3 regions of the Cronobacter turicensis genome follow, and region 3 is predicted to be linked to each of the others. Evidence: predicted binding sites of a transcription regulator. Region 3 holds the regulator's gene; each other region holds the start of a gene.
What was found. Region 3 encodes LexA, which represses DNA repair genes until DNA is damaged. Its sites were predicted from a motif close to TNCTGTATGTACATACAGNA; they were not measured.

Region 1 (10,238 bases), 2.1 Mb from region 3:
GGCGCCGGGGCAAAAGGCGCATTGCCCCCGCTGCGACACGACGCTGGTCGTCGAGTGGGCCGCGCCGCGCCAGCGCCCAACGGCGTATGCGCTGGCGGCGCTGTTCATGCTGTTGCTCTCTAACCTTTTTCCCTTCGTCAATATGGAAGCGGCGGGCGTCAGCAGCGAAGTGACGCTGCTGGAAATCCCTCGCGTCCTGTTTAATGAAGACTATGCGAGCCTTGGCTCGCTTTTCATGCTGTTTGTCCAGCTCGTGCCCGCGTTCTGTCTGGTCACGATCCTTTTGCTGGTCAACCGCGTCACGCTGCCGCCGCGGCTTAAAATCGCCATGGCCCGCGTGCTGTTTCAGCTACGCAGCTGGGGCATGGCTGAAATCTTCCTCGCGGGCGTGCTGGTGAGCTTTGTGAAGCTGATTGCCTATGGCGATATCGGCATTGGCAGCAGCTTTATCCCCTGGTGTTTGTTCTGCATATTACAGCTGCGCGCTTTCCAGTGCGTGGATCGCCGCTGGCTCTGGGATGACATCGCGCCGATGCCGCCGGTGGCTCAGCCGCTAAAAGTGGGCGTCGCCGGTATCCGTCAGGGACTGCGGGCCTGTCCGTGTTGCACCGCCATCCTTCCCGGCGAAGAGGGCCGCTGCCCGCGCTGCCATACCCACGCCCATGTACGCCGTAAACACAGCCTGCAGTGGACCGTCTCGCTGCTCATCTGCTCCATCATGCTTTATCTGCCCGCGAATCTGCTGCCCATCATGATTACCGATCTGCTGGGCGACAGAATGCCTTCCACCATTATCGCGGGCGTGATCCTCATCTGGAATGAAGGCTCTTACCCGGTAGCGCTGGTGATTTTCATCGCCAGTATTATGGTGCCGACGCTTAAGATGATCGCCCTCGGCTGGCTGTGCCTTGACGCCAAAGGTTATGGGCGTCAGGAGCGCGAGCGAATGCATCTGATGTATGAAGTGGTGGAGTTCGTCGGCCGCTGGTCGATGATCGACGTCTTTGTGATTGCCGTGCTCTCCGCGCTGGTGCGCATGGGCGCGCTGATGAATATTTACCCGGCCTGGGGAGCAGTTATGTTTGCGATGGTGGTGATTATCACCATGTTCGCCGCCATGACCTTCGACCCGCGTCTCTCCTGGGACCGTGTGCCTGATTCAAGTTATGAGGAGTTACCCGAACATGGAAAATAATCGCGGGGAAGCGAAGATTAAGAAGGTGAAAAACTGGTCGCCGGTCTGGATCTTCCCAATAATTACCGCGCTTATCGGCGCCTGGATCCTGTTTTATCACTACAGCCATCAGGGGCCGGTGGTGACGCTGATGACCACCAACGCAGAAGGCATCGAAGGCGGGAAAACCACCATCAAGAGCCGCAGCGTGGATGTCGGCGTGGTGGAAAGCGCCGTACTGACCGACGATTTACATCACGTCGAAATCAAAGCGCGTATGAACCCTGGCATGGAAAAACTCCTGTACGGCGATACTGCCTTCTGGGTGGTCAAGCCGCAGATCGGTCGTGAAGGCGTTACCGGGCTGAACACGCTTTTGTCCGGCGCCTACATTGAACTTCAGCCGGGCTCGAAAGGCAGCGCGCCGGAGTCCTACAAACTGCTGGATGCCCCGCCGCTGGCGCCGCCGGATGCTAAAGGCATTCGGGTTATCCTCGACAGCAGCAAAGCCGGACAACTTAATCCGGGCGATCCGGTGCTGTTTCGCGGCTATCGCGTCGGCTCGGTAGAAACCAGCACGTTCGACCCGCAAAAACGCTCCATCAGTTATCAGCTCTTTATCAATGCGCCGAACGACCGTCTGGTGACCAGCAACGTGCGTTTCTGGAAGGACAGCGGGATCGCGGTCGATCTCAGTTCTTCCGGTATGCGCGTGGAGATGGGCTCGCTCAGCACGTTGTTTAGCGGCGGCGTCAGCTTTGACGTGCCGGATGGCTGGGAACTCGGGCAGCCGGTGGCCGAGAAAACCGCCTTTACGCTCTATGACGACCAGCGCAGCATTCAGGAATCGCTCTATACCGAACATATCGATTATCTGATGTTCTTTAAAGACACCATTCGCGGCCTGCAGCCCGGCGCGCCAGTGGAATTCCGCGGCATTCGTCTCGGGACTGTCGCGCAGGTGCCGTTCTTTGTGCCTGGCCTGCATCAGGCGGTGACGACCGATTACCGTATTCCGGTACTGGTACGCATCGAGCCGGAACGGCTGGCGAATCAGATTGGCGAAGACCCGAATATCGCCAGCCATATGCACGATCTGCTGAAGAAAGGTCTTCGCGCGACGCTCAAAACCGGCAATCTGGTGACCGGGCAACTTTTTGTCGACCTGGATTTCTACCCGAAAGCGCCGCCGGTGACTGAGATGGCGAAATTCAATGGCTACCCGGTGATCCCGACGGTAAGTAGCGGACTGGCGCAGATCCAGCAGCGTCTGATGGATACGCTGGATAAGATTAACAATCTGCCGCTCAACCCGATGATTGAACAGGCCACAAATACGCTCTCGGAAAGCCAGCGCACCATGCGCCGTTTGCAGACGACGCTCGATAACCTGAACCAACTGACGTCGAGCCAGTCGGCGCAGGATTTGCCAGCGGACATGCAGAAAACGCTGCGCGAGCTTAATCGCAGCATGCAGGGCTTCCAGCCGGGCTCTGCCGCTTATAACAAAATGGTGGCGGATATGCAGCGTCTGGATCAGGTGTTGCGTGAGCTTCAGCCAGTACTGCGTACGCTTAATGAGAAGAGCAACGCGCTGGTATTCGAATCGAAAGAGAAAAAGGACCCGCAGCCGAAGAGGGCGAAAGAATGAAAAAATGGCTCCCGCTTGTCGCCGTTGCGCTACTGAGCGCCTGTAGCAGCACAGAGGAAACCACCTGGTATCAGCTCCCGGCGTCTACCGCGCCGGTGGCGCACAGTGCCTCGATGAACAGCCAGCACCTGCTGTGGGTGGAACAGGTATCGGTGCCCGATTATCTGGCAGGTAACGGCGTGGTCTATCAGACCACCGATGTACAGTATGTGATTGCCAGTCAGAACTTGTGGGCGAGCCCGCTGGATCAGCAACTGCGCAATACGCTGGTGACCAACCTGAGCGCCACGCTGCCGGGCTGGGTGGTTTCCGCTCAGCCGCTGGGGGCGGAGCAGGATACGCTGAACGTCAACGTGACCGGCTTTCATGGCCGTTATGACGGACGGGTGATCGTGAGCGGGGAATGGTTGCTGAAGCATAAGGGGCAGCTCATTAAGCGGCCTTTCTATACCGAGCTTAAGCAGCAAGAGGATGGTTATGACGCGATGGTGAAAACCCTCGCACAAGCCTGGCAGCAGCAGGCGAAAACTATTGCCGATGAGGTCGCGCGTCAGCCATAAAAAATTTGAATGATGTTAAAAGCCGTCGTCTTCTTCTTAAAGAGGGCGGCGGCTTTTTGTTTTATGCCAGTCAGATATGCTCATCGCGCCCTCATTTTTTGTATAAATGTTATCCAAAGTAGCTCACAAATATGACATTGGCGTGAATTTTGCGCATTGACGTTCCCGGACTTTGAAGGTATTCGTAAAGGGTGATTGCGCAAAATGTAATCACTGTTTTCTTTTCCACCAGACCTGAAATGAGGGAAACGAGGCATGAAGAGACAAAAAAGAGATCGCCTGGAACGGGCACATCATCGTGGTTATCAGGCCGGTATCACCGGACGCTCCAAAGAAATGTGTCCTTACCAGACCCTGAATCAGAGGTCTTATTGGCTGGGAGGCTGGCGAGAAGCCATGGAGGACAGGGCTCAGATTGCGTGAGCTTGTCTCTTTAAAAAGAAACCTCCGCACTGCGGAGGTTTCGCCTTTCTGAGGAGCCGTGAGAGGCTATCAGAATGCAGAAGTGTCCTGGAACAGGCCCACTTTCAGGTCAGTCGCGGTGTAAATCTGCTTGCCGTCCACCAGCACTTCGCCATCGGCAATGCCCATTACCAGACGACGGTTTACGATGCGTTTGAAGTGGATACGGTAGGTCACTTTTTTCGCTGTCGGCAGTATCTGGCCGGTAAATTTCACTTCGCCCACGCCCAGCGCACGGCCTTTACCTTCGCCGCCCAGCCAGCCTAAATAGAAGCCGACCAGCTGCCACATGGCATCGAGACCGAGGCAGCCCGGCATCACCGGATCGCCGATAAAATGGCAGCCAAAGAACCACATATCAGGATTGATATCCAGTTCCGCTTCCACGTAACCCTTATCAAAGTTACCGCCGGCTTCGGTCATTTTCACCACGCGGTCCATCATCAACATGTTGGGTGCCGGCAGTTGCGGGCCGTTCGCGCCGAACAGTTCGCCGCGCCCGGAGGCAAGAAGGTCTTCTTTCGTATAGGATTCGCGTTTGTCTACCATGTTCTCAGTATGCCTTATTTTAGTGAAGCCCGCAGGTTAGCTAACACGTGTACGCTGAACAAGTCCGATCAGTTGTGGTTAAACCAGTTCATCCAGCGTAACGGCCACGGACGCTGGCGGATATCCTGCTGCGTCGCCTGAGCGATTCGCTCGCCGATAACCCCAAGCAGCGTCGTCTGGCCTTCGCCATCCCACGGGAGAGTGGTTAATAAGGGTAGCGCATCTGTGACATCATCAATGGCCCAGATGGAAAATTGCCCTTCATCTACTGCGTCCAGAATCGCCTGACATAACGATAAATGACGCACGTTGGCAGAAGGAATAATCACGCCCTGTTTGCCTGTTAAACCGCGGGCCTGACAGACGGTAAAGAATCCTTCGATTTTCTCATTAAGTCCGCCGACCGGCTGCGCGCGGCCAAACTGATCCACCGAGCCGGTAATGGCAATCTGCTGGTTAAGCGGCGCATTGGCCAGCGCGCTGATAAGCGCGCACAGCTCTGCCATCGACGCGCTGTCGCCGTCCACTTCGCTGTAGGACTGCTCGAACGTCAGTGAGGCGGAGAAGGGCATCTGCTGCTCCAGATCCAGCTCCGCCATCAGAAAGGCCTGCATGATCATCATGCCCTTGGCGTGAATATTCCCGCCAAGTTCCGCTTTGCGCTCGATATCGGTAAATTCGCCATCGCCGATATGCACTACGCAACTGATACGCGACGGCTCGCCGAACGCGCGCGGATGCCCCGGAAATTCAACCACCGAGAGTGCGTTAATCTGACCGATGCGTTCGCCTTCGGTTTCGACCAGCAGTTGTCCAAGCAGAATTTCATCCTGCATACGCTCTGCAAGATATCCCTCACGCCAGGCGCGGCGCGCCAGCATGTCGGAAAATTGCGCCGCGCTGAACGTCGCCTCGTCGCAGAAGGCGGCGACTTCCGTTAACTGACGCGCCATCCAGAGCGGATCGATAGGCAGCGTTTCCTGGTCGCCGGTGTAGCGCACGGCTTCGCGGATGAGCAGCGGCCAGGCGTCGCTTGCCGGCGCGGGCAACTGCTGCTCCGCTGCCTGCGCGCAGACCCAGTTACACCAGAGCGCGATATCTTCTTCGTCACTGATTTGCAGATCGTCTTCATATTCGCTGTAGATGGCCTGCTGCGCGAGAACGGGCTCCATCTCCTGGAAATCCGCCAGCGATTCGCGATCGCCTACCAGCACGACGCGAAGATTAAGAGGCAGGGGAGGGACAGACACCGGCAGCGGGCGCGTCTCGTCGGGCGCAACCCAGTCGAAGCGTTTAGTGATGACCATCTGCTTCAGGCGCAGCCACAGAAGCGGTTGCAGCAGCAGCGTTTTCAACGACACGACCAGAATGCCGCCGTTCGCTTTATGCACGAGACCGGGCTCAAGTGAAATCTGGCCAGCAAACTGTCTGACGCAACCGAACAGCTCGCCGGCTTCAGCCCAGGTGGCGACAACCACGTCGCGAAGCACTGCGAAATCACCCGGCGTTCCCGTGGGCGGCGTCAGGGTGATATTTTGGTTTTCAATAAGATAGTGACCGCCGACCAGCTCTGGCTGGGGCGGCAGCAGCGCTTTCGCGGTGCTGGCGATAAGCTCCAGCAAAGGCTTTTCTTCGTCAGCCTTTACCAGCATGAAATCATTTAAAGGACGCGGCGCGCACAGCTGGCTCAGTCCGTCGTGAAGGCGAGGCTGAAGCGCCTCAAAATCAAGCGCGGCCGCAAAACCGGCATCCATTTCAACGAACCGGGACTGGAAGGTCTCCGTATCGGGTACAAGCGCTTGTGATGTAAGTCTGTTAATGGTCAATGTCGAGGTTTTTTAGTCAGATGTAAAAGGCGAGATTATAGCGTAATGGGCGGGGCAACACACCGGAAATGCCAATATTGCCCTGCAGAATCTCCCCATGCGTCACAGACGATTATTTCCCCTCAGCGAAACGAAAAAAAACTGTTATCCTGAAATGAGTTACACGGTCATCCTGAGATCGCAATGAAATACCAACAACTCGAAAACCTCGAAAGCGGCTGGAAGTGGAAATATCTGGTGAAGAAGCATCGTGAAGGCGAGCTGATTACCCGTTATGTCGAAGCCAGCGCGGCGAAAGAGGCGGTGGATCTCTTGCTGGGTATGGAAAACGAACCGGTAAGAGTGCTGGGCTGGATTGAGCAGCATATGAACCCGGCGCTGCAAAACCGCCTGAAGCAGACGATTCGCGCCCGTCGTAAGCGGCATTTTAATGCTGAGCATCAGCATACCCGTAAAAAGTCCATCGACCTGGAGTTTATTGTCTGGCAGCGGCTCGCGGGCCTCGCGCAGCGTCGCGGCGTCACGCTTTCAGAAACGATTGTTCAGCTGATAGAAGACGCCGAGCGCAAAGAGAAATATGAAAACCACATGTCGACGTTGAAGCAGGATTTACAGGCACTGCTGGGGAAGAAAGAGTAACCCGGGCGGAAGGTTTGAAAGGTGTAATGCAGTTATTCGTTTTGCTGCTCGTTGTGAATGCTCTGCTGGCTGAACCGCACGGTCAGGCCAAAGGTAACAAAGATTGCACGCGCTTCTTATTAAACCCATCGCTGCCATAACGCTTCCAGAAAACAAAAAACCCCGCCGTGGCGGGGTTTTTCTTAACGTTTAACTTAAGCCTGCGGCTGAGTTACAACGTCTTTAACGCCTTTAACTTCGATCTCTACGCGACGATCCGGACCCAGGCACTCGATCAGAGCTGCACGAGGTTTCACGTTGTCACAGGTGTTGCCAGTGACCGGATTGGATTCGCCCATACCACGTGCGGAGATCTTGTTGGACGGGATGCCTTTGGAGATCAGGTAGTCAACAACAGACTGAGCACGTTTCTCGGACAGACCCTGGTTGTAAGAGTCAGAACCGATACGGTCGGTGAAGCCCAGAACCACGACGGAACCGTCTTTCGGATCCAGGTTGCTCAGCTGAGAGTACATCTGATCCAGCGCCTGCTGACCTTCCGGTTTCAGGGTCGCTTTGTTGAAGTTGAACAGAACGTCAGACTTCAGAGTGAAGTGCTTGGTCTGTACTTCCGGAGCCGGAGCCGGAGCCGGAGCTACAACCGGAGCTGCATCTTCCTGCTGACCGAAACGGTAGGAAACACCTACGCTCAGCATGCCGTTGTCCGGACGAGCGCCAACAGTCTGCGCGTCACCGATGTTGTTAACCCACTGGTATTCCAGACGGGTAGCGATGTCGCGGGTCATTGCCCACTCAACGCCGCCAGCGAATACCGGAGAAACGCCAGTGTCGTGGTCGTCGCCGCCGATGTTAGAAGAGGAGTCAGCACGCCATACCATGCCGCCCAGACGGGTGTAAACGTCCAGATCGTCGGTTACCGGGTAACCCAGTTTAGCGGTCAGCTGTACGCCCTGTGCTTTGAAAGCGCCGTTTACAGTGTCGCCTTTATACGGCATGCGGCCGAGCCAGTCGTAGCCCATTTCGAAACCAACGTACGGGTTAACCTGGTAACCACCGAACGCGCCTGCGCCCAGCTGGCTTTCGTGAGTCGGACCGTCGTTAGGGATAAAGCCGGTATCATGGAACTGGGACCAACCCAGTTTGCCACCTGCATACCAGGTGTTATCTTTCGGTGCGGCCTGCGCTACGGTAGCGAAGCCAGCCAGTGCCACTGCAATCGCGATAGCTGTCTTTTTCATTTTTTGCGCCTCGTTATCATCCAAAAAGGCCATGCGCTTTTCCTGAGGAAAAGTTCACGGTTAAATCCTTCACCGGGGTATAGCTCAATGGTTACTCTACCGATATTGTCGGTTTATTGATGAGCACCCTGGCGAGGTAAAGTCTACAACGTAGTTGAAAACTTACAAGTGTGAAGTCCGTCAGGCATATGAAAAAAAACAACTTGCGAAAGCAAAATTTAACATTTTTGCGTCAATTTTAAACACTCGTAAAGTGCAGAACCGGACATTAGCGCCCGTCTGGCCGTTCATTCGCCTCTATCGCTTCTGCTAAAGAGACACGCACAAATTTTTGCCAGGATTTATCCTAAAAAGGATTAATGCACCATTCTTGAGTGAATTCTTAAGCCAGAACGTGGTCGGTCACCGGGAAGCGAGGGCTGAACGGGGCGCATTAAGAAACCCATCGCGTTGCCTTTCTCCGCCGCTTCCGTCAGACGACGATGCTCATCGTCCGTTAAATCATCATGCAGCCAGGCGATCACCACGCTGTAGTTACCGGTCTCCAGCGCACGGATCATGGAATCCAGCGTCACCTGCGGGTTCATTTGACTGACCTGCATCACTTTCGTCAGTGGCAGGCCCGCGGATTCGACCCACTCGCGGCTCAGACGCTGTTGCGGGGTAAGCCACAGCTGCCAGCGGGACTGCAATCCGAGCTGCTGCAGGAGCGGCAGCAACACCATTTGCGTCATCCTCGGCTGGTCTTCGTTGTACATCACTTCACTGATCAGGCCTCTTGTTTCAGCCTGAGCCAAAGCATCAGCCGTTTCTTTTGCCAGACGACGTGAGCCATGCGCGCGATTTTGATGAGAAAAGTACATAAAGGTCCAGCCTCGCTAGTTACTGTATGCATATACAGTAATGCTGGCGCGACCAAAGATCAATCGAAATTTCGGAAAGCATCTCGCAAATTTCGCATCTCGATCGGCGGAAAACGAAATTCGGATTGCTCATGGGGCGCAACTTTCATATGTTCCTGTTAAGGGAAAAGCTAATGGAATTTTTTATCCGTTACTTGTTGATATAAAAGGAATAATCATGGATAAATCCTCGTCTGACACTCTTGTTCGGGTGCAGAATACTCTTTCATCTTTGGGAAATGTCACCCATCGTTCACTGTTTGGCGGCTACAGCCTCGCCATTAATGACGCCGTGTTCGCTATGCTCGTCGAAGGGCGGTTTTACCTGCGCGCCAGCAACCAGAGTCGCGACTATCAGCTCGCCCATAACCCGCCGATGCTGGTCTGTACCCGGCGCGGGCGTCACATCAGCCTCAATTATTATCTGGTGGATGAAGCGTTATGGAATTCGCCGCCCTTGCTGCGTGAACACGCCCGAACGGCGCTGGCCTGCGCGCAGGCGGAGAAAACCGAGCGCGCCCGCGAGCGGCGGGTTAAAGATATGCCCAATCTTAATGTTCAGCTTGAGGTGTCGTTGTGGGAAGCCGGGATCCGCGATGTGGAGACGCTCTGCGCATACGGTGCGAAAGAGTGCTGGCTGAAGCTGCGAAAAGCACGGAAAAACCTCAGCCTGCAAGTGCTCTATGCGCTACAGGGCGCCATTATCGGCACCCATGAAGCGGCATTACCCGTACACATCCGCGAAGAGCTGCTGGAGTGGTTTATGCAGCTCTCTGTACAGAATCACTCCTGAGCGAGCTGACGCTGGAGACGGCTGATTTCCGGTAAAAGGGAAATCAACAGACCGATTTGCTGAAGCACCAGCGGCTCTTTGCTCTCCTGGCGCGGCTCAATCTGTTCGATGCGCTGCGCCAGCTCCGTCAATGATTTCTCCACGCGCGCTTCATCTGCGGGCTGATGATGCAGCGCGTCGTCGACATAACAGACGGCGTCGTCGAGCAGAGAAAGGATCTCCTGACGCGTCAGTTTTTCACGGTGCGCGCCAAGCGCCGAAATATAGCTGGTCAGCGTATGGTTCAGGCACAGAAACCGGAAGGCGATATCGCGCATCTGCGCGCTCACCCGCGGCTCGCTGGACATATTGGATACCACTGACGCCAGCTCCGCATCGCTGTTATGCGCATCGCGACGGGCGATACGATACGCCAGACGGTTATCGCGGCCCTGGTGATACTGC
Region 2 (10,238 bases), 1.9 Mb from region 3:
TATTGCTGGTGAGCAGTATCGCCGGGGTGATTATCCATATCCCGGCGGGTATCGGGGTGCTGGAGGCGGTGTTTATCGCGCTACTCGGCGGCGAGCACGTGAGCCACGGCGCGATTATCGCGGCGCTGCTTGCCTACCGTATGCTCTATTTCTTCGCCCCGCTGCTGCTGGCTATCGTTATCTATCTGGTTCTTGAGGGCCGCGCGAAGAAACTGCGCGCCAAAAACGAGCAGAAGCTCGCTAAGGCGCAGGGCTCTGAGAGCGTGCGTGAGGAGAACGATGAGCCGTCGCTGAGCCTCGCGAAGGAGAAGTGATGGGTTTGTGGGTGACTGGTGGGTGCGCTGCGCTTACCCCCCCTACAAAACCAACCTCAACGTTATCTTCGTGTCCGCTGGTGGGTGCGCTGCGCTTACCCACCCTACAGCATCACACATCGCGTCATCTTCGTAGGGCGGGTAAGCGCAGCGCACCCGCCGCCCCCCGCCCATAAAAAAACCCTCCGCAGAGGGTTTGATGTATTCACAGCCGGTTAACGGCGGTTACCGAAAATCCGCAACAGCATCAGGAACAGGTTGATGAAATCGAGGTACAACGTCAGCGCGCCGAGAATCGAATATTTGCGCAGATTCCCATGGTCGTTCACGTCAATCTGCTCGCCCAGACTCTTCAGCTTCTGGGTGTCATAGGCCGTCAGCCCTACAAACACGATAACGCCGATATAGGTTACCGCCCACATCAGCGCCGGACTCTTCAGCCAGAAGTTCACGAGCGAGGCGATAATCAGCCCAATCAGCGCCATAAACAGGATATTGCCCCAGCCGCTGAGATCGCGTTTGGTCGTATAGCCATAAAGGCTCATCACGCCGAACATCCCCGCCGTCACCACAAACGTGCTGGCGATGGACGCGTAGGTATAGACCAGAAATATAGACGAGAGCGTAAGCCCCGTGAGCGCCGAATAGAGCATAAACAGCGCGGTGGCGACCGCCGGGCTGAGTTTATGCACCAGGCCGGAGAGAACAAACACCAGGGCAAGCTGGGCGATGATAAGCCCAAAGAACACAAACCGGCTGGAGAAGATATACATCATCAGGTTTTCGTTGTTGGCCGAATACCAGGCGACAAAGGCGGTCAGCAACAGACCGCAGGTCATCCAGCCATAAACCTGAGCCATAAACGTTTGCAGCCCGGCGCGCGGCTGCACAATACTTTCACTTGAGCGTGGGAATCGATCCATGACGCTGCCTCATTCATTCAGTTAATCTTGTGTCGAGACGCGCGTAACGCGCCTCCCCGCTGTTAATCCTGGAACAAATTTCCTGTGATGTCATTACCAGCGCTTCGCTGCCGCCTGATCGCTGTCGCGCGCCTCTACCCAGCGGTCGCCTTCCGGCGTAGCTTCACGCTTCCAGAACGGCGCGCGCGTTTTAAGGTAATCCATAATAAACTGCGCCGCTTCAAACGCCTGGCTGCGGTGCGCGCCGGTCACGCCGACAAAAACAATTTCATCGCCCGGCCACAGTTCGCCGACGCGGTGGATAACCGACACGCGTTGCAACGGCCAGCGCTCACGCGCCTCGGTGACGATCTCCGCCAGCGCTTTCTCGGTCATGCCTGGGTAATGCTCAAGCGTCAGCGCGCTTACGCTGTCGCCGAGATTGTGGTTGCGCACTTTGCCGGTAAAGGTCACGACCGCGCCGTCTTCATCGCACTGCGCCAGCCACTGGTATTCCTCGCCGACGCTGAAATTCTCATAGCCGACGCGGATGCGGGTGTCGTTCATCTCAGCCTCCGGTCACTGGCGGGAAAAAGGCCACTTCATCGCCATCGGCGAGCGGATGGTCAAACGGCACCAGCGTCTGGTTGACCGCCGCCAGCAGCTTGCCAGGCTCCAGCGCCAGCGCGAAACGCCCGCCGCGCGCCGCGAGATGTTCGCGCAGCGCCTCAACGGTCGCGAATTCCGCCGCCACGCGCTCGGCGTCCACGCCGGTAAGCTCGCGCACCTGCGCGAAGAAAAGCACGTTAATCATGAGCATCTACCTGAAAATCGCCCGATTTGCCGCCGCTTTTCGCCAGCAGCCGCACCGGGCCAATCACCATATCTTTCTGCACCGCTTTGCACATGTCGTAAATCGTGAGCGCCGCCACTGACGCCGCAGTGAGCGCTTCCATCTCGACGCCGGTTTTGCCAGTCAGACGGCAGAGCGATTCAATACGCACGCGGCTGTGCGCTTCGTCGGCGAAAAGCTGTACTTCGACGTTGCTCAGCAGCAGCGGATGACAGAGCGGGATCAGCTCCCAGGTGCGTTTGGCGGCCTGAATACCGGCGATGCGCGCCGTGGCGAACACGTCGCCTTTGTGATGGCTGCCATTGACGATCATCGACAGCGTCTCCGGGCGCATTTCAACAAACGCTTCGGCGCGCGCTTCACGCACCGTTTCCGCTTTGCCGGAGACATCCACCATATGGGCTTCGCCCGCAGCGTTGATGTGGGTTAGTTGCGACATAACTTACTTCTTCAGATGAGGGTGAAAATTACAGGGGCGCGTACGGGCATCGAGCTGCGGCGCGATGATATTTTCCCAGGCGGTGCGACAGGCGCGCGTCGAGCCCGGCATGGCAAAAATCAGGGTATCGTTGGCGATGCCCGCCACCGCGCGCGACTGCATCATCGCGGTGCCAATTTCTTCAAACGAGAGCATACGAAACATTTCGCCGAAACCCGCGATCTCGCGATCGAACAGCGGCTGCAGCGCCTCCGGCACCTGATCGCCTGCGGTAAAGCCCGTGCCGCCGTTAATCAGCACGACCTGAACATCGTCGCTGGCAATCCAGCGGGAGACTTCAGCGCGAATGGCATACCGGTTCTCTTTGACGATGGCTTTATCCACCACCTGATGGCCCGCCTCGTGAGCGGCCTCCTGCAAAAAATGGCCGGAGGTGTCGTCCTCTTCGCCGCGGCGGCTGGAAACCGTAAGAATGGCGACGCGCGCCGGCACAAACTCTGCGCTAACCTGACTCATAGTGACTCCTTGTACGCGGCGTCAGCCGCCGATATAGGACAGATTCTGGGTGATGCCGGTGTCGCCCTGATGCAGGAAGTGGGTCTGCTTTTTGCCGAGCAACGCCGTTTCAATGCGCGCCATCAACGCCGCCTGCTGCCCCTCTTCGGCCAGCAGATCGCGCAGCTCCACGCCGCCGTCACCGAACAGGCACAGGTGCAACTTGCCGACCGACGACACGCGCAGGCGGTTGCAGCTGGCGCAGAAATCTTTCTCATACGGCATGATAAGGCCGATCTCGCCCTGATAGTCCGGGTGGCAGAAGACCTGCGCCGGGCCGTCGGCGCGGCTGCGTAGCTGATGGATCCAGCCGCGCTTAAGCAGTTCGTCGCGGATCGTCGCGCCAGAAATATGGTGCTTGCGGAAGAGATCGCTCCCCTCGCCGGTTTCCATCAGCTCAATAAAGCGTAGCTGGATGGGGCGGGATTTGATCCAGTTGAGGAAGGTGTCGAGCTGGTGGTGGTTGACGTCGCGCATCAGCACGGTGTTAACCTTCACCTTTTCAAACCCTGCGTCGAAGGCGGCATCAATACCGGCCATTACCTGACGGAATTTATCCTGGCCGGTGATGGCATGAAACTGACGGGCATCAAGGCTGTCGACGCTGACATTCACCGCGGTTAGCCCGGCCTCGCGCCACTGCGCGACGTCGCGCGCCAGGCGATAGCCGTTGGTCGTCACCGCAATCTGGCGAATGGAGGGGTTTTCACGCACAGCAGCGATGATGTCGCAAAAATCGCGGCGCAGCGACGGTTCGCCGCCGGTCAGACGCACTTTTTCAGTGCCGAGATTCGCGAACGCGCGCGTCACGCGACGGATTTCGTCGAGCGAGAGGAAGCCTTTGTTGGTGACGCCTGCGGGCTTGTAGCCATCCGGCAGGCAATAGGTGCAACGAAAGTTGCAAACGTCAGTCACTGACAGGCGTAAGTAATAGAACTTACGCGCAAACGCATCGGTAAGTTGAGAAATCATGTACACCTTTCCAAATCGGGAGATGCAGTCATTTCTTCCTGCACCCTGGTGGCGTTTCGCCACGGCCAGAGCGCCATATTTCTTAAAAACGTAGGCGCAAAGGCTTGAGTGTCTTTTTCAGGTTTTTAAACCTGCCAGCGGCGATAGTAGCGTGTTATCGCGGGTTTCGCCACGCGCGATTTCGCTATATAAATTGATACATAACGGCATTATTTGCGTAACGTGCACCAGAATACGTAAAAACCACGGTTTCACTTTGATGTGTGTCATTTTCAGCGCCAGCGGATCGTTTTTCTCGCGCTTTTCAGCTAACGTAGGCGAGTTTTGAATAATAAGGATTAGGTATGCGCAATCGCACGTTTGCGGATCTCGACCGGGTGGTGGCGCTCGGCGGCGGTCACGGTTTAGGACGCGTTATGTCCTCGCTCTCTTCTCTGGGCTCGCGCCTCACAGGCATTGTCACGACGACGGATAACGGCGGCTCGACGGGCCGCATCCGCCGCTCGGAAGGCGGGATCGCCTGGGGCGATATGCGCAACTGTCTCAACCAGTTAATTACCGAACCGAGCGTCGCGTCGGCGATGTTTGAGTACCGTTTTGGAGGTAATGGGGAACTTTCGGGGCATAACCTCGGAAATCTCATGTTAAAGGCGCTGGATCATCTGAGCGTGCGGCCTCTTGAGGCGATCAATCTTATCCGCAACCTGCTTAAAGTGGACGCGTTCCTGATCCCGATGTCTGAGCAACCGGTCGATCTGATGGCAATCGATCGCGAAGACCACGAAGTGTACGGCGAAGTGAATATCGATTTGCTGAGCCACCCGCCCAAGGAGCTGATGCTCTACCCAAATGTGCAGGCGACGCGCGAGGCCGTTGGGGCGATTGCCGAAGCCGATTTGATTATTATTGGCCCTGGCAGTTTTTACACCAGCCTGATACCGCTGCTGCTGCTTGACGATCTCGCCAAAGCGCTGCGCCGCACGCCCGCGCCAATGGTGTATATCGGCAATTTAGGCCGCGAGTTAAGCCCGGCCGCCGCTTCGCTCAGGCTCGAAGAGAAGCTGGCGCTGATGGAGACGTATGTCGGGAAACGCGTGGTGGATGCCGTGGTGGTCGGCCCGAAGGTGGACGTGAGCGGCGCGCAGGACAGGATTGTGATTCAGGAGCCGCTGGAAGCCAGCGATATCCCTTACCGCCACGACCGCCACCTGCTGCGCGTGGCGCTGGAAAAAGCGATTCAGGCGCTGGGATAATCTGTTCGGGTCGTGGTTATGGCGGGTGCGCTTCGCTTACCCGCCCTACGGAACGACGAAGCCGGCATTGATTCCAGGTAGGGTGGGTAAGCGAAGCGCACCCACCACACCACACCACACCACACCACACCACACCACAGACAATCACACACCCACCGCATCGCAAACCATCCATTCGCAGCAAGAAGCGCTTACGACGCGGCGATAAACAGCTCGCGCAACTGATGAAGCTTATCGCGGATCTGCGCGGCCTCTTCAAACTCCAGATTCTGCGCATGCTGCACCATCTGCGCTTCAAGCTGATGAATTTTCTGCTGCAACGCTTTCGGCGTCAGCGCCAGTTCAGCGGCTTCGGCATCCGCCACCGTGCGCCCTTTGCCGCGGCCTTTCGCCTTGGTTTTCGCGATATTCTCGCCAAGCGCCAGGATATCGACCACTTTCTTGTTGAGACCCTGCGGCACAATGCCGTGTTCTTCGTTGTACGCCTGCTGCTTCTCACGACGGCGTTCGGTTTCGTTAATCGCTCTCGCCATCGACGGCGTAATTTTATCGCCGTAGAGAATCGCTTTGCCGTTCACGTTACGCGCCGCGCGGCCAATGGTCTGGATAAGCGAACGCTCGGAGCGCAGGAAGCCCTCTTTGTCGGCGTCGAGGATCGCCACCAGCGACACCTCCGGCATATCCAGCCCTTCTCGCAACAGGTTGATGCCCACCAGCACGTCAAACTCGCCAAGACGCAGGTCGCGGATAATCTCCATACGCTCCACGGTGTCGATATCGGAGTGCAGATAGCGCACTTTCTCGCCGTGTTCTTCGAGATATTCGGTTAAATCTTCCGCCATGCGCTTGGTCAGCGTCGTCACCAGCACGCGCTCGTTGATGGCGACGCGTTTGCGGATTTCCGACAGCAGGTCGTCCACCTGCGTCCCTACCGGGCGCACTTCGATAATCGGATCGAGCAGACCGGTCGGGCGCACCACCTGGTCGATAATCTCGCTGCCCGATTTTTCCAGCTCATAGTTGCCGGGCGTTGCCGACACATAAACCGTCTGCGGGGCCAGCGCCTCGAACTCTTCAAACTTCAGCGGGCGGTTATCAAGCGCCGACGGCAGACGGAAGCCGTACTCCACCAGCGTCTCTTTACGCGCGCGGTCGCCACGGAACATTCCGCCAATCTGCGGAATGGTGACGTGCGATTCATCGATAACCAGCAGGCCGTCCGCCGGCAGATAGTCAAACAGCGTCGGCGGCGCTTCGCCCGGGCCGCGACCGGAGAGATAGCGCGAGTAGTTTTCAATGCCGGAGCAGTACCCCAGCTCGTTCATCATTTCCAGATCGAACTGGGTACGCTGGGTCAGACGCTGCTCTTCGAGCAGTTTGTTATTCTCAAGCAGCACCTTACGGCGCTCGGCCAGCTCCACTTTGATATCTTCCATCGCCTGCACAATGCGCTCGCGCGGAGTCACGTAGTGCGTTTTCGGGTAGACGGTAAAACGCTGAATGATGGAATCCACGGTGCCGGTCAGCGGGTCGAACAGCGACAGCCGCTCCACCTCTTCGTCGAACAGCTCGACGCGCAGCGCCAGCTCGTCCGATTCCGCCGGGAAAATATCAATCACCTCGCCGCGCACGCGGAAGGTGCCGCGCTGGAACGCCTGGTCGTTGCGGGTATATTGCAGCTCCGTCAGGCGGCGCAAAATAGCGCGCTGGTCGATGATCATCCCTTTGGTGAGATGCAGCATCATCTTCAGGTAGAGATCCGGGTCGCCAAGGCCGTAGATGGCGGAAACGGATGCCACGACCACCACGTCGCGCCGCTCCAGCAGCGCTTTAGTGGCCGACAGACGCATCTGTTCGATATGCTCGTTCACCGACGCGTCCTTTTCGATAAAGGTGTCGGAGCTCGGCACATAGGCTTCCGGCTGGTAGTAGTCATAGTACGAGACGAAATATTCCACGGCGTTGTCCGGGAAAAACTCTTTCATCTCGCCGTAGAGCTGCGCCGCCAGCGTTTTGTTAGGCGCCAGCACCATGGTCGGGCGCTGCAAATCGGCGATGACGTTCGCCATGGTGAACGTTTTCCCCGAGCCCGTCACACCCAGCAGCGTCTGGTGCGCCAGCCCGTCCTCCAGCCCTTCCTTGATGCGGCGGATAGCCTCTGGCTGGTCGCCGGAAGGTTTGAAAGCGGAATTGAGTTTGAACGGTTTGCTCATGAAGAAACACCTGATGAAGATTTGCGCGGGACAGAGCGTTAATTTTACTCGCCACAGCGATTTTTGCCAGCGATAAATACTGGATATAAAATCAGTAGCAGGTTAGCGGATTTTGCTCACACCGCATTTTTACCACCTGGTATGAAGTAAATTTGCCCCTGCGCCGGATAAAACACTATATGAGGCCGGTTATCCCCAAAACTTTTTATCCTTTAACATTTGTCAAGCGAGGCTGTGATAGTTTTGTTGCAGCAGATGACACTTTTTCTTCAACGCTTGCTTTTCATTAACCTTTTAATTTTAAATGATTTTCCTGAAAAGACGGCTTTCGCGCCAGATCGGGTGCAAGCCGCATCGGCTCTCGCTTACGGCGCGTTTTCTAACTCTAATACACAAGGTTATCCACAGGAATAGTGGATAACTGCCTCCAGCCCTGAAAGCGCGCCGCGTCGCCGATGAGCCCTGGCCGCCCGCGTCTGGCTCAGAAAAAAATTTTCCCGGCGGGTTTCGACAAATTTCGCTTGCTTTCCACGCCGCGCCTTGCGTGATCCTTTTCACCTTTTTTTGCTTTGCTTTTGCGCAACGCTGCACCAACACCACGCCGCTCTCAGCACTCAAAAAGTGCACGCCGCCCGGCTTTTTCCAGGATAACGCACTACCCGTTCGCCGCGCGTTCAGGTTTAGTCTCAATTTCCGGCGCGACAGGAGGGCTTTTCACTGGCTGGCAAGAGAATTGCAATAACCGGTTACCGGAACTACACCCTCTTCCCGTCGTTGGCGGGAAGCGACAGCAGGATGCGCGGGCAGGCCGGGGAAGTCACTGCGCAGGCAGCCGTAAGAACGCCTGCGCCAATGCTGTTTTCCGATTACCTGTCTGAAGGAGAAGCGCCATGTTAAGTCTGCACGCGGTTAACCACTTTTACGGCACGCAGCACACCCTGTGGGACGTCAGTCTCGATCTCCTGCCCGGCGAGTGCACCTGCGTTATCGGCGCGCCTGGTATGGGGAAAACCACGCTGCTGAACTGTGTGGCGGGGTATCTGCCGGTAAAGAGCGGCAGCATGCTCTGGCGCGAGGCCGGACAAGCGCCGCAGGAGCTGATGCGCGTCGGCGCGGATGCCCGCGCGGCGCTCGGCATCCGCTACGTGCCGCAGGCGCGTCGCTATTTTTCACAGTTAACGGTGGAGGAGAATCTGCATATCGCGCTGCGGGCGCAGCCTGAGCGCGCGACCAGCCCGGAGCCGGTGTTTGATCTGTTCCCGACGCTCTGGACGCGCCGTCACGCGCAGGCCTCAGGCCTGTCGCCGGAGCTGGCGCTCCAGCTGATACTGGCGCAGGCGCTGGTGACGCGCCCGCGGTTGCTGATTCTGGATGAGCCGACGCGCGGCCTCGGCCAGACGTTTATTCCAAAGCTTGCGGATCTGCTCACGCGGCTTAACCGCGAGTGGGGAATGAGCCTGTTGCTGGTGGAGCAACATTTGTCGTTTATCCGCCGGGTGGCGGATCGTTTCTGCCTGCTGCACCGCGGGCGCGCCGTGGCCCGGGGGAGCGCCGCGCAGTTAACCGACGCGCGTCTGACGCACTGGATAACGCCTTAGCGCGCCAGTGTGCTGAGATCGATCCATTGCGCGGCAGGCGTCACATCCGGCTCGGCACCCAGCCATGGAATTTCGCCAAGCATCGGGGCGGGCAGCAAACGCTTAAGCGTGGCGAGATAGTCCTGATGGCGGCGGCCAGGCGGCTGCACGTCATTCGCCACCCAGCCTGCGAGACGCAGGCCCGCGGCCTGGACCGCCTGCGCGGTCAGCAGCGCATGGTTGATGCAGCCAAGCTTAACGCCGACCACTAAAATCACCGGCAGGCGCTCCTGCTGCGCCCAGTCGGCGAACGTCGCCTCGTCAGAGAGCGGCGTAAACCAGCCGCCCGCGCCTTCCACCAGCACCCAGTCGGCCAGCGGCTCAAGCGCGCGCAGGCCAGCGGACATCACGGTGAAATCAATCGGCAGCCCCTCTTCCCGGCTTGCGATATGCGGCGAGGTGGGCTCTTCAAACGTCAGCGGGTTCACCTGTTCGTAGCGCAGCGCCACGCTGCTGTGGCGCTGGAGCGCCAGCGCGTCGCTGTTGCGAAGCCCTTCAGGCGTGATATCGCTGCCGGAGGCGACCGGCTTGTAGCCCGCGGTGCTAAAGCCTGCGGCTTTCGCGGCCTCCAGCAGCGCGCAGCTCGCGATAGTTTTACCCACTTCGGTGTCGGTTCCGGTAATAAACCAGCGTTCAGTCACGTTCAATCACTCCAGAAATCAGTTGGTAAGTCAGCGGGAAACGCCCGTCCTGACGCGGCCAGGCGTCTTCGAGCATGCGAAGCTCACGGCGGGTGAGCGTGCGGCTGTCGCGCCCGGCGTGCAGATGCGTCGCGCCAATGCCCTTCAGCGACTGCATGGCGCTGAGCGCATCGCCGAACAGCAGCGTCACGGGATGCTGGCGCAGCGTCATGCGCGCCGCCGGGGCCGCAGCTAAAACCGCCTCAGGGCTGGCGAAATGGTTAGCGTGCGGACGATCGTCCACGGCCGCCCACGCCTGATGCAGCTCGCCAAGCGAGCCGTGGGCCAGCGTGCTGAACGCCACGCGTCCGCCGGGGCGCGCGACGCGCAGCATCCCGGCCAGCGCCCCTGACAGGCTCTGGCACCACTGCACCGCCAGATTGCTCCACACAAGATCAAAACTGCCTTCGGCAAACGGCA
Region 3 (10,238 bases):
CACCCATGTTGCGCTTTTGTTCGTACCCCTTGTTTCCCCGCCCCCGTTTTGCCGGTTCTGCGTTACAATACGTCCACTTTTGGCCCCGGAGAGTCACGCATGTCCCATCCCGCGCTGAGACAACTGCGCGCGTTGTCCTTTTTTGACGATATCAGCACGCTGGATAGCGCGCTGCTCGACTGGCTGATGCTGGAAGATTCCATGACCCGCCGTTTCGAGAGTTTTTGCGATCGCGTGACGGTCGAGATGCTGTTTGAAGGCTTTGTCGGCCCTGAAAGGCTGGAAGACGAGGGGGCGTTTTTACCTCATGAGCCGCGCTACTGGCTGCGCGAAATCCTGCTGTGCGGTGACGGCGTACCGTGGCTGGTCGGGCGCACGCTGGTGCCGGAGTCTACACTGTGTGGGCCAGAACTGGCGTTGCAGCAGCTTGGCACCACGCCGCTGGGTCGTTATCTGTTTACCTCATCCACCCTTACGCGTGACTTTATCCAGCCGGGCCGCAGCGAGGCGCTCTGGGGGCGTCGCTCCCTGTTGAGGCTGTCCGGCAAGCCGCTGCTGCTGACCGAACTGTTTTTACCCGCATCACCCTTGTACAGAGAGGAAAAATAATGGAGTGGAGCCTGACGCAGAATAAGCTGCTCGCCTATCACCGCCTGATGCGCACCGATAAGCCGATCGGCGCGTTACTGCTGCTCTGGCCGACGCTGTGGGCGCTGTGGGTGGCGTCGCCCGGCGTGCCGCCGCTGTGGATCCTGGCGGTGTTTGTGGCGGGCGTCTGGCTGATGCGCGCCGCAGGCTGCGTGGTGAATGATTATGCCGACCGTAAATTTGACGGGCACGTGAAGCGCACGGCGCACCGGCCTCTGCCGAGCGGCGATGTGACCGAAAAAGAGGCGCGCAATCTGTTCGTCATCCTGGTGCTGCTGTCGTTTTTGCTGGTGCTGACGCTGAATGTGAAAACCATTTTGCTCTCGGTCGCGGCGCTGGCGCTGGCCTGGATGTACCCCTTCATGAAGCGCTATACCCATCTGCCGCAGGTCGTGCTGGGCGCGGCGTTTGGCTGGTCGATTCCGATGGCGTTTTGCGCGGTGAGCGAGTCGCTGCCGTTAAGCTGCTGGCTGATGTTTTTCGCGAATATCTGCTGGGCGGTGGCCTACGACACCGAATACGCGATGGTCGATCGCGACGATGACGTGAAAATCGGCGTGAAGTCGACGGCTATTCTTTTCGGACGCCACGATAAGCTGATTATCGGGCTGTTGCAGATTGCCGTGCTGGCGCTGCTGGGCGTGGTGGGCTGGCTGAACGGGCTGGGCGCGTTTTATTATGCAAGCCTTGCAGGCGCAGGCGCGCTGTTTATCTGGCAGCAGAAAATCATTGCCGGGCGCGATCGCGACGCCTGTTTCCGCGCCTTTTTGAATAATAACTATGTAGGGCTGTTGGTGTTTATCGGCCTGGCGCTGAGTTATTTGAAATTCTGAAAGAGAAGCGGGGAAACCCGCTTTTTTATTAGCGGTAGCGCTGTGACGGCGGGTAAGCAAAGCGCACCCGCCAGCATCAACGACTACCATCCATTCCTGTCGCCACGCTGTACACCAATAAAAAAGGCAGGTTTCCCCGCCTTTTCACTGTCACCGATTACGCTTAATCACGCGCTCGCTTGTGCCGCCGCGCTCTCGATGGTCAGCCTCACATCGGACGTCATCAGCTCCGCCAGCATCTGGTAAACCTTCATGGTTTCCGCCGGTTCGGCATCGCCGGTATCGCTGATATAACCTTCATCACGCAGGGTCAGCACCAGCGTTGAGAACACCGCTTTATCGAAGAACTCCGGCGCGTTAATGCCGTGCAGCACGGAAAGACGCTGCGCCACGGTGCGGCTCTCTTTCTCAAGCGTTCCGCGGTTGATGGACGGATTAGCGCTCAGCAGCCAGAAGGTGATCGCGTAGCGTTGCAGCGTTTCGCGCACGCCTGCGGCCAGCAGTTGCAGCGTACGGGAGCGCGCCGGGTTCACCTGTAGCCAGGCGTCGTCGGCAAGGATCAGCCCCTGCTGCGCCAGCTCATTGATCAGCGCGTCGACAACCGCTGACACCTCTTCTTTTTCCCAGCGCAGGAACAGCTCCGTCTTCAGCATCGGGAACAGCAGTTCAACCTGCTGCTGCACCGCTTCACGGCTGATGCGACGATGTTGCGTCACGATAGCGGCGATAAGCGAAGGCAACACCAGCATATGCATGATGTTATTACGGTAATAGGTCATCAGCACTGCCTGCTCGCGCGGCAACACGATGATATCGCCGATCGTATCCTTCTCGACATCGAACTTGTTCATCTGCAACGCGTGTTCGATAAGCTGCGTCGCCGTAGCGTCCGGTACCGTGGCATCTGAGGCGTACGGCACGTTACGCAGCAGGCTCAGGTAGCAATCCAGCTGTTCGGTTAACTGCTCGCGCGTTAACGAACGCTGACGCGACGCCAGCAGCGCGGTACAACACAGGTTCATGGCGTTAGCCGCGCCCGCATTGTTGATGCGCACCATCAGTTGTGAGGCAATCTCATTCACCGTCGGGGTCAGCCACGCCGGGCGGACGGCTTCGATCGGGTCGATGGAATCGCGCCACTCCGGCACGTGCTGGTTCAGGAAGGTCATCAGCGGCAGCGGTTCGCCGAAGTTCACATAGCCCTGACCCAGGTTACGCAGCTTGCTTAAGCCGCGCAGCATTTGCAGCAGGCTCTCTTTCTCTTTGGTAGCGCCGCGCAGCTCTTTGGCGTAAGTGCCCACTTCCATCACATGCTCATAGCCAATGTAAATCGGCACCAGCGTAATCGGACGCGTACCGCCGCGAAGCATGGCCTGGATGGTCATCGACAGCGTGCCGGTTTTCGGATCGAGCAGACGACCGGTGCGTGAGCGCCCGCCTTCCACGAAATACTCGACCGAGTAGCCGCGGCTGAACAGTTCGCCGAGATATTCGCGAAATACGGTGGAGTAAAGCTTGTTGCCCTTAAAGGTGCGGCGGATAAAGAACGCGCCCAGACGGCGGAAAATCGGCCCGGCTGGCCAGAAGTTCAGGTTAATGCCTGCGGCGATATGCGGCGGCACCAGCCCCTGGTGATAGAGCACGTAAGAGAGCAGCAGATAGTCCATGTGACTGCGATGGCAGGGCACATAGACAATCTCGTGGCCGTCATGGGCCAGTTGGCGCACCCGCTCGGCGTTATGAACATTAATGCCCTGGTAGAGACGGTTCCAGGTAAACCCAAGCACGCGGTCGGTAAGGCGAATCGCCTCGTAAGAGAAGTTTGCGGCGATCTCTTCCATTAACGCGACGGCGTTCTGCTGGGCTTTCTCGTGCGAGATTTTTTTGGTGCGCGCTTCGTCTTCAACGGCGCGGGCGATAGCTTTTGACGAGAGCAGCTTGTTGAAGAGATCCTGGCGCGCAGGCAGGCGCGGGCCGACGGCGGCGAGGCGCTGGCGGGCGAAATGCATGCGCGCCACGCGGGCCAGTTTCTGGGCGATACGCTTGTCCGTACCGTGCTCAGTCGCCATGCGGCGCAGCGACACCGGCGGCGAGAAACGCACAAAGCTGTCGCGGCCAAGCCAGGAGACGGCGAAGAATTTCTGAACGCCGTTCAGCATACGCAGCGGCGGGTTTTCCTCGCCTTTTTCGCGCCCCGGCGAGCGGCCGAACATGACCGACACCGGCACCATCTGGACGTCGAGGTCCGGGTTGCTGCGGTGCAGATCGAGATAATTGTGGAACAGCTTGATCGACTCTTCCTTCGGCGTGTAGTAAGTAAACACGCGGGGGCCGCCATGGATAAACACATAGCGCGGCAGTTCGGTGCCGTCGATAACCAGCGGTTCCAGCGGATCCGGTAGATCGTGCTCCAGGCACTGGGCCCGCAGCGTCAGGAGATCCGCCTTCGAGTTATACGGCAACACATACATGATGGGGCGTGACGTATCGAGCCCAAGTTCGGGGCAGGGCGCCGCCGGGATGGACTTGCTTTTTACCAGCACGCTTAATGGTAAATTAAGTAATTTGTAGTAAATTCGTGGCCAACCGGACATAAACGATGTAAAGCCTCTGGTTAATAATGCAATTGCGGCGCAAGAATATCAGAAACTCCATAGAATTTCTGTGGTGCTTCTTTATCGAAGCGCATTAGCATTGACGCCTGAATTTAAAAAAGGTTTCTTGTCATGGCCAATAACACCACGGGGTTAACCCGAATTATTAACGCTGCCGGCTATTCCTGGAAGGGATTACGCGCCGCCTGGAAAAATGAGGCTGCATTTCGCCAGGAGGGAGTTGCCGTGATAGCGGCCATTCTTATCGCCTGCTGGCTGGATGTCGACCCGATCACCCGCGTACTGCTGATTGGCTCCGTGACGCTGGTGATGATCGTTGAAATCCTCAACAGCGCTATCGAAGCGGTGGTCGATCGCATCGGCCCTGAATTTCATGAACTTTCGGGGCGCGCCAAGGATATGGGCTCCGCCGCGGTCCTGCTGTCGATTATCCTCGCGCTGGTCGTGTGGGTCACGCTGCTCTGGCAGCATTTGCGATAAGTTTTCCAGAAATCGCGAAAGAAGCGCTTTTTTAACCGGTTATGGTTTTAAAATCACCTTTAGCTGTATATACTCACAGCATAACTGTATATGCACCCAGGGGGCGGAATGAAAGCATTAACTACCAGGCAACAAGAGGTGTTTGATCTCATTCGGGATCACATCAGCCAGACCGGCATGCCGCCTACACGTGCGGAAATCGCGCAGCGTCTGGGTTTCCGTTCGCCAAACGCGGCGGAAGAACACCTTAAGGCGCTGGCGCGCAAAGGGGTGCTTGAAATAGTGTCCGGCGCGTCGCGCGGTATTCGTCTGCTGCAGGAAGAAGAAACGGGCCTGCCGCTGGTGGGGCGCGTCGCCGCGGGCGAGCCGCTGCTGGCTCAGCAGCATATTGAAGGCCACTATCAGGTTGATCCAGGCCTCTTTAAGCCGAACGCCGATTTCCTGCTGCGTGTTAGCGGGATGTCGATGAAAGATATCGGGATTATGGACGGCGACCTGTTAGCGGTTCATAAAACGCAGGATGTGCGCAACGGCCAGGTAGTTGTCGCGCGTATCGATGATGAAGTGACGGTAAAACGCCTCAAAAAACAGGGGAATATCGTTGAACTTCTGCCAGAGAACAACGAGTTCAAACCTATCGTTGTCGATCTGCGCGAGCATAACTTCTCTATCGAAGGTCTGGCGGTCGGCGTGATCCGTAACGGCGAATGGCTCTGAGGCCTTTCCCGGCTTCCTGACGCCGCATTACCGTAACTGGCCCGCCCCGGTTACGGTAATGGCTCCTCTGCGCGACTCATGCGCTTTATACTTTTCCTTCTTCGCGTAACGGCATCGGAACGCCATATGCCTTTTCTCACTCCTACCGATAAAGCTCTCTGGCGCCTCGCGCTGCCAATGATTTTCTCCAACATCACCGTGCCGCTGCTGGGCCTGGTGGATACCGCCGTGATTGGTCATCTCGATAGCCCCGTCTATCTGGGCGGCGTCGCCGTTGGCGCGACGGCCACCAGCTTCCTGTTTATGATGCTGCTCTTTTTACGTATGAGCACCACCGGGTTAACCGCCCAGGCATTTGGCGCGCGCGATCCGGCAGCGCTGGCCCGCGCGCTGGTGCAGCCCATGGCGCTGGCGCTTATTGCCGGGGGGCTGATTATCGCGCTGCGCGAGCCGCTGATTCAGCTGGCGCTGCATATTACTGGCGGCAGCGACGCCGTACTGGCGCAGGCCAGACGGTTTCTGGAGATCCGCTGGCTCAGCGCGCCCGCGTCGCTTGCCAACCTGGTGTTGCTGGGCTGGCTGCTGGGCGTTCAGTACGCCCGCGCGCCGGTTATCCTGCTGGTGGTCGGGAATCTGCTGAACATTGCGCTTGATCTCTGGTTCGTCATGGGGCTTGGCCTTAACGTCCAGGGCGCGGCGCTGGCAACGGTGATAGCGGAATACGTGACGCTCGGCATCGGGCTGATGATGGCGGCCCGCGTGCTGCGTCTGCGCGGCATTACCTTGTCGATGCTGAAAACCGCGTGGCGCGGCGGCATCGGCAGGCTGCTGAAGCTTAACCGCGACATCATGCTTCGCTCGCTGCTGTTGCAGATCTGCTTTGCCTCGGTCACCGTATTTGGCGCCCGGCTTGGCAGCGATATTGTCGCCGTTAACGCCATTCTGATGACGCTGTTAACCTTCACGGCTTATGCGCTCGACGGCTTCGCCTATGCAGTGGAAGCCCATGCCGGGCAGGCATTCGGCGCGCGGGATAAATCGCAGTTGCACAGCGTCTGGCGCGCGGCGTGCCGCCAGGCAGGCATGGTCGCGCTGGCATTCGCGCTGCTTTATGCCGTGGCGGGTCAGTATATTGTGTCGCTGTTAACCTCACTACCGTCATTGCAGGCGCTGGCGCAGCCCTATCTCTTCTGGCAGGTGATTTTGCCGGTGGTCGGCGTCTGGTGTTATCTGCTGGATGGGATGTTTATCGGCGCGACGCGCGGGGCGGAGATGCGCAACAGTATGGCCGTCGCGGCGCTCGGCTTTGGCCTGACGCTCCTGACGCTGCCGCGGCTTGGCAACCATGGACTCTGGCTTGCGCTTACCGTTTTTCTGGCGCTGCGCGGACTGTCGCTCGGTTATTTATGGCGTCGCGGTCGCTTGCTGCATTAGGCAAGATCGCTGAAATTACATCGCTGCGGATAAGAGTAAAATCGTCGGCTTCAGCGCTTCGTTGTGGTTAAAGATTCTGAATATCCCACCAGGGATAAAATTGACGTCTAAACTGAGTAGTACGTTCAGCAAATGATGACATGACCCGCGCTGAACCCCCACAGGAAAACCTGTGAGACTGATTCACTACCGAATGTTAAGGAGACGTCTATGAACAGAGATGAAGCTGGCGGTAACTGGAAACAGTTCAAAGGTAAAGTGAAAGAGCAATGGGGTAAATTAACCGACGATGATATGACCATCATCGAAGGGAAACGTGACCAGCTGGTGGGTAAAATCCAGGAACGTTACGGTTACGCAAAAGATGAAGCCGACAAGGAAGTGACTGACTGGGAAAGCCGCCACGATTACCGCTGGTAATCGGGCCACCACCTCAAACGGTATTTTCCCTCTGAGGCTGCCCTGCCCAACGGTACAAGGATGTACCACCCACCCTGATTTAACGCCCTTTCTTTTTCACGGTAATACTGTGGTCATGACCACACTGCCCCTGATGGCGACACGCCTCAACTTCCGCACACACCGCACATAGCCCATGCGCTTCAATCACATTATGGCGCAACGCAAAGCCCATTCTGGCCGCCAGCGCATGCATAATATCTTCCACGCCTTCTGCTGCCTCTTCTTTTACCACGCCACATCTGTCGCAGATAAACATCGCCGAAGTATGCGCCGGGGTATCAAACAGATGACAAAGCACATAGCTGTTGGTGGATTCCACCTTATGCACAAACCCCTGCTCCAGGAGAAAATCGAGCGCGCGGTACACGGTCGGCGGCTTTGCCTGCGGCTCGGTTTCACGCAATAAATCGAGTAGATCGTAAGCGCTGATGGCGCCCGGCTGGATGGTCATCAGGCGCAGCACTTCGAGGCGCTGCGGAGTCAGGCGCACATTACGTTGCTGGCAGAGCTTTTCAGCTTGCGCCAGAACTTCCTGCGTAATCGTCGTATCCATCGGCATCCTCTATGAGTTGGGTCTGAGTCATCACTTTATCATGAACCTGCCAAAACACCGACATCCCGGCTGTGTTATACCTTTTAAGGAGTGTTCTCTGGAGGTTTATATGCAAACGCGGCCTGAATGTATTTGTCACTGGCAGGATGTGGAAGGAAACGACGACGCGGGCTACCCCGACAGCAATGAATTAATGTCTATCGGCGCGCCGCTGGCGAAACGCACCGGGCTTACGCGGCTTGGCATTCACCATGAGCGCCTGCCGCCAGGGCGTCGTACCTCTTACCCCCACGCGGAAAGCAGTGAAGAAGAGTTTGTTTATGTGCTCGAAGGGTTTCCGGAGGTCTGGCTCAATGGCGAGTTGTGGCCTTTAAAGCCGGGCGACAGCGTTGGCTTCCCGGCGGGCACCGGCCTTTGCCACACCTTTATCAATAATACCGACAGCGAAGTGCGGCTACTGGTCGTGGGCGAGGCGAATAAACCGGAAAACCGAATTTACTACCCGCTTAATGGCCCCTATGCGGCCACCCGCCCGGATCGCTGGATAGACCACCCGCCACAATTTTTTGGCCCGCACGACGGCTTACCTACACGAATTAAGAACCCTAATCTATAAATAATGAGGGCGATCGCGAAACGAGCCCGGCATTGCCGTTGAGTTAAAGCCTCAACCTCTGGCGTAGTGCGTTCTTCACAACAGAAATCGTCTCTGTCATGAACCGACAGAGGATGTCCTTCATGTTGCTAATAAGCAGGTAAACAGTGAAAAATATAATCAAACCTTCAGTGGCAGCCGTCGCCCTTTCTCTGGTGATAGCCAATCAGGCGAGTGCGGCAAATACCTGGGCGCAGGCCCGTAACGATGCAATGGGTGGCACCGGCGTGGCGTCAGCCGATTACGGCAGCGGCGTGCTGATTAACCCGGCGCTACTGGCGCGCTCTCAACCGGAAGATGACGTTACCGTTATTCTCCCGGCCTTACAGGCGCAAATTTCTGATGAAGATAATCTTGAAGATGAGATCGACCATATCAGCGATCGCGTCGATTATTACCGGGATGTCGTGAACAGCCTGACGCCTGGCGATATCGCCGCCGATCCGTTCGGCACGCTGCGCCAGTTCCAGGGCGCGGCGGGCGAGCTTGGCGACGAGCTGGAATACCTGCGCGGTAAAACGGCAAGCGCACGCGCGGCGGGCGGCATCGCGGTGAGTATCCCGAGCGATGTGCTCGCGGTGGCGTTTGTGGCGAAAGCCTATGCGCATGCCCGCATCAGCACCCGCGTGGATCAAAGTGACATCGACTACCTGCGCCGGATTCAGAACGACGATCTCTATGCTGGCGGTCAGATTATTAACGCGGCGATCAACGGCTCAGACACCATCACCGATCGCCTGACCTCTACGGCGTTTGGCCGCGCGGCGATCGTTTCCGATTACGGCGTGGCGTTTGCGCACCGGTTCCAGGTGGGCGACGTGCCGGTTTCCGTCGGCGTTACGCCGAAGCTGCAAAAAACCTGGCTCTATAACTACACCGCCTCGATTTATAACTATGATAGCGGCGATCTGAACAGCACGCGCTATCGCAACGACGATAACGGTTTCAACGTCGATGCCGGCGTGGCGGCGGATTTCGGCCCTAACTGGACCGTGGGCGTGAGCGGGCAGAACCTGGTGTCGCGCGATATCGAGACCAAAGAGGTCAACGGGTATAAAGATACCTATCAGATCTCGCCGCTGGTCACCGCTGGCGTGGCCTGGCATAACGACCTGGTGACGCTGAGCGCCGATGGCGATTTGACGGAAACCAAAGGCTTTAAGAGCGAAGAGAACTCGCAGTTCGTCGGCGTCGGCGCCGAGGTGCGTCCGCTTAACTGGCTGGCGGTGCGCGCCGGTTATCGGGCAGACGTGAAGGATAACGAAAGCGATGTGTTTACCGCGGGTGTCGGCTTCGCGCCGTTTAACCGCGTGCATGTCGATTTGACCGGCATCGTTGGTGAAAACGAAACCTGGGGCGCAGGCGCGCAGCTGAGCCTGACCTTCTGACCGTGTGCAGGGGCGCAGTGCGCCCCTGCCTGAAGTTTGTGCTATAGTAGCGCCCCTTTTTCAGCCCGAACTTCGACTCGCTTAGCTATTATGACGTCCACATCCCGTAACGCTTTCCCCGCCCATCGCTTTTCCATCGCGCCGATGCTCGACTGGACCGATCGCCATTGCCGCTATTTCCTGCGCCAGCTCTCGTCGCAGGCGCTGCTGTATACCGAAATGGTCACCACGGGCGCGATCATCCATGGCAAGGGCGATTATCTTGCCTATAGCGATGAGGAGCATCCGGTAGCGTTGCAGCTGGGCGGGAGCGATCCGGCGGCGCTGGCGCACTGCGCAAAGCTCGCCGAGGCGCGCGGCTATGACGAAATTAACCTCAATGTCGGTTGTCCGTCTGACCGCGTTCAGAATGGTCGTTTCGGCGCCTGCCTGATGGGCGAGGCGCAGCTGGTC

Region 1: the regulator LexA is predicted to act here: its motif matches at 8,983-9,002, upstream of sulA (SOS-induced cell division inhibitor SulA).
Region 2: the regulator LexA is predicted to act here: its motif matches at 7,579-7,598, upstream of uvrB (excinuclease ABC subunit UvrB).

The regions. Positions count from the first base shown of each region.
Region 1 covers NZ_CP165997.1:2,703,206-2,713,443, reverse strand. Annotated here, with positions in the region: gene pqiA (membrane integrity-associated transporter subunit PqiA) at 1-1,195, shown strand, start outside; gene pqiB (intermembrane transport protein PqiB) at 1,185-2,825, shown strand; gene pqiC (membrane integrity-associated transporter subunit PqiC) at 2,822-3,385, shown strand; gene rmf (ribosome modulation factor) at 3,641-3,808, shown strand; gene fabA (bifunctional 3-hydroxydecanoyl-ACP dehydratase/trans-2-decenoyl-ACP isomerase) at 3,878-4,396, opposite strand; gene AB8W27_RS12995 (Lon protease family protein) at 4,465-6,222, opposite strand; gene matP (macrodomain Ter protein MatP) at 6,406-6,861, shown strand; gene ompA (porin OmpA) at 7,056-8,099, opposite strand; gene sulA (SOS-induced cell division inhibitor SulA) at 8,456-8,962, opposite strand; gene AB8W27_RS12975 (TfoX/Sxy family DNA transformation protein) at 9,180-9,794, shown strand; gene yccS (YccS family putative transporter) at 9,785-10,238, opposite strand, start outside.
Region 2 covers NZ_CP165997.1:2,904,997-2,915,234, forward strand. Annotated here, with positions in the region: gene AB8W27_RS13825 (YbhN family protein) at 1-314, shown strand, start outside; gene AB8W27_RS13830 (Bax inhibitor-1/YccA family protein) at 530-1,237, opposite strand; gene moaE (molybdopterin synthase catalytic subunit MoaE) at 1,331-1,783, opposite strand; gene moaD (molybdopterin synthase sulfur carrier subunit) at 1,785-2,030, opposite strand; gene moaC (cyclic pyranopterin monophosphate synthase MoaC) at 2,023-2,508, opposite strand; gene moaB (molybdenum cofactor biosynthesis protein B) at 2,512-3,024, opposite strand; gene moaA (GTP 3',8-cyclase MoaA) at 3,046-4,035, opposite strand; molybdenum cofactor riboswitch at 4,023-4,158, opposite strand; gene yvcK (uridine diphosphate-N-acetylglucosamine-binding protein YvcK) at 4,380-5,288, shown strand; gene uvrB (excinuclease ABC subunit UvrB) at 5,480-7,501, opposite strand; gene AB8W27_RS13870 (ABC transporter ATP-binding protein) at 8,392-9,099, shown strand; gene bioD (dethiobiotin synthase) at 9,096-9,779, opposite strand; gene bioC (malonyl-ACP O-methyltransferase BioC) at 9,772-10,238, opposite strand, start outside.
Region 3 covers NZ_CP165997.1:438,205-448,442, forward strand. Annotated here, with positions in the region: gene ubiC (chorismate lyase) at 100-609, shown strand; gene ubiA (4-hydroxybenzoate octaprenyltransferase) at 609-1,481, shown strand; gene plsB (glycerol-3-phosphate 1-O-acyltransferase PlsB) at 1,649-4,075, opposite strand; gene AB8W27_RS02130 (diacylglycerol kinase) at 4,208-4,576, shown strand; gene lexA (transcriptional repressor LexA) at 4,685-5,293, shown strand; gene dinF (MATE family efflux transporter DinF) at 5,420-6,727, shown strand; gene AB8W27_RS02145 (CsbD family protein) at 6,938-7,147, shown strand; gene zur (zinc uptake transcriptional repressor Zur) at 7,227-7,742, opposite strand; gene AB8W27_RS02155 (cupin domain-containing protein) at 7,852-8,358, shown strand; gene AB8W27_RS02160 (conjugal transfer protein TraF) at 8,505-9,785, shown strand; gene dusA (tRNA dihydrouridine(20/20a) synthase DusA) at 9,876-10,238, shown strand, end outside.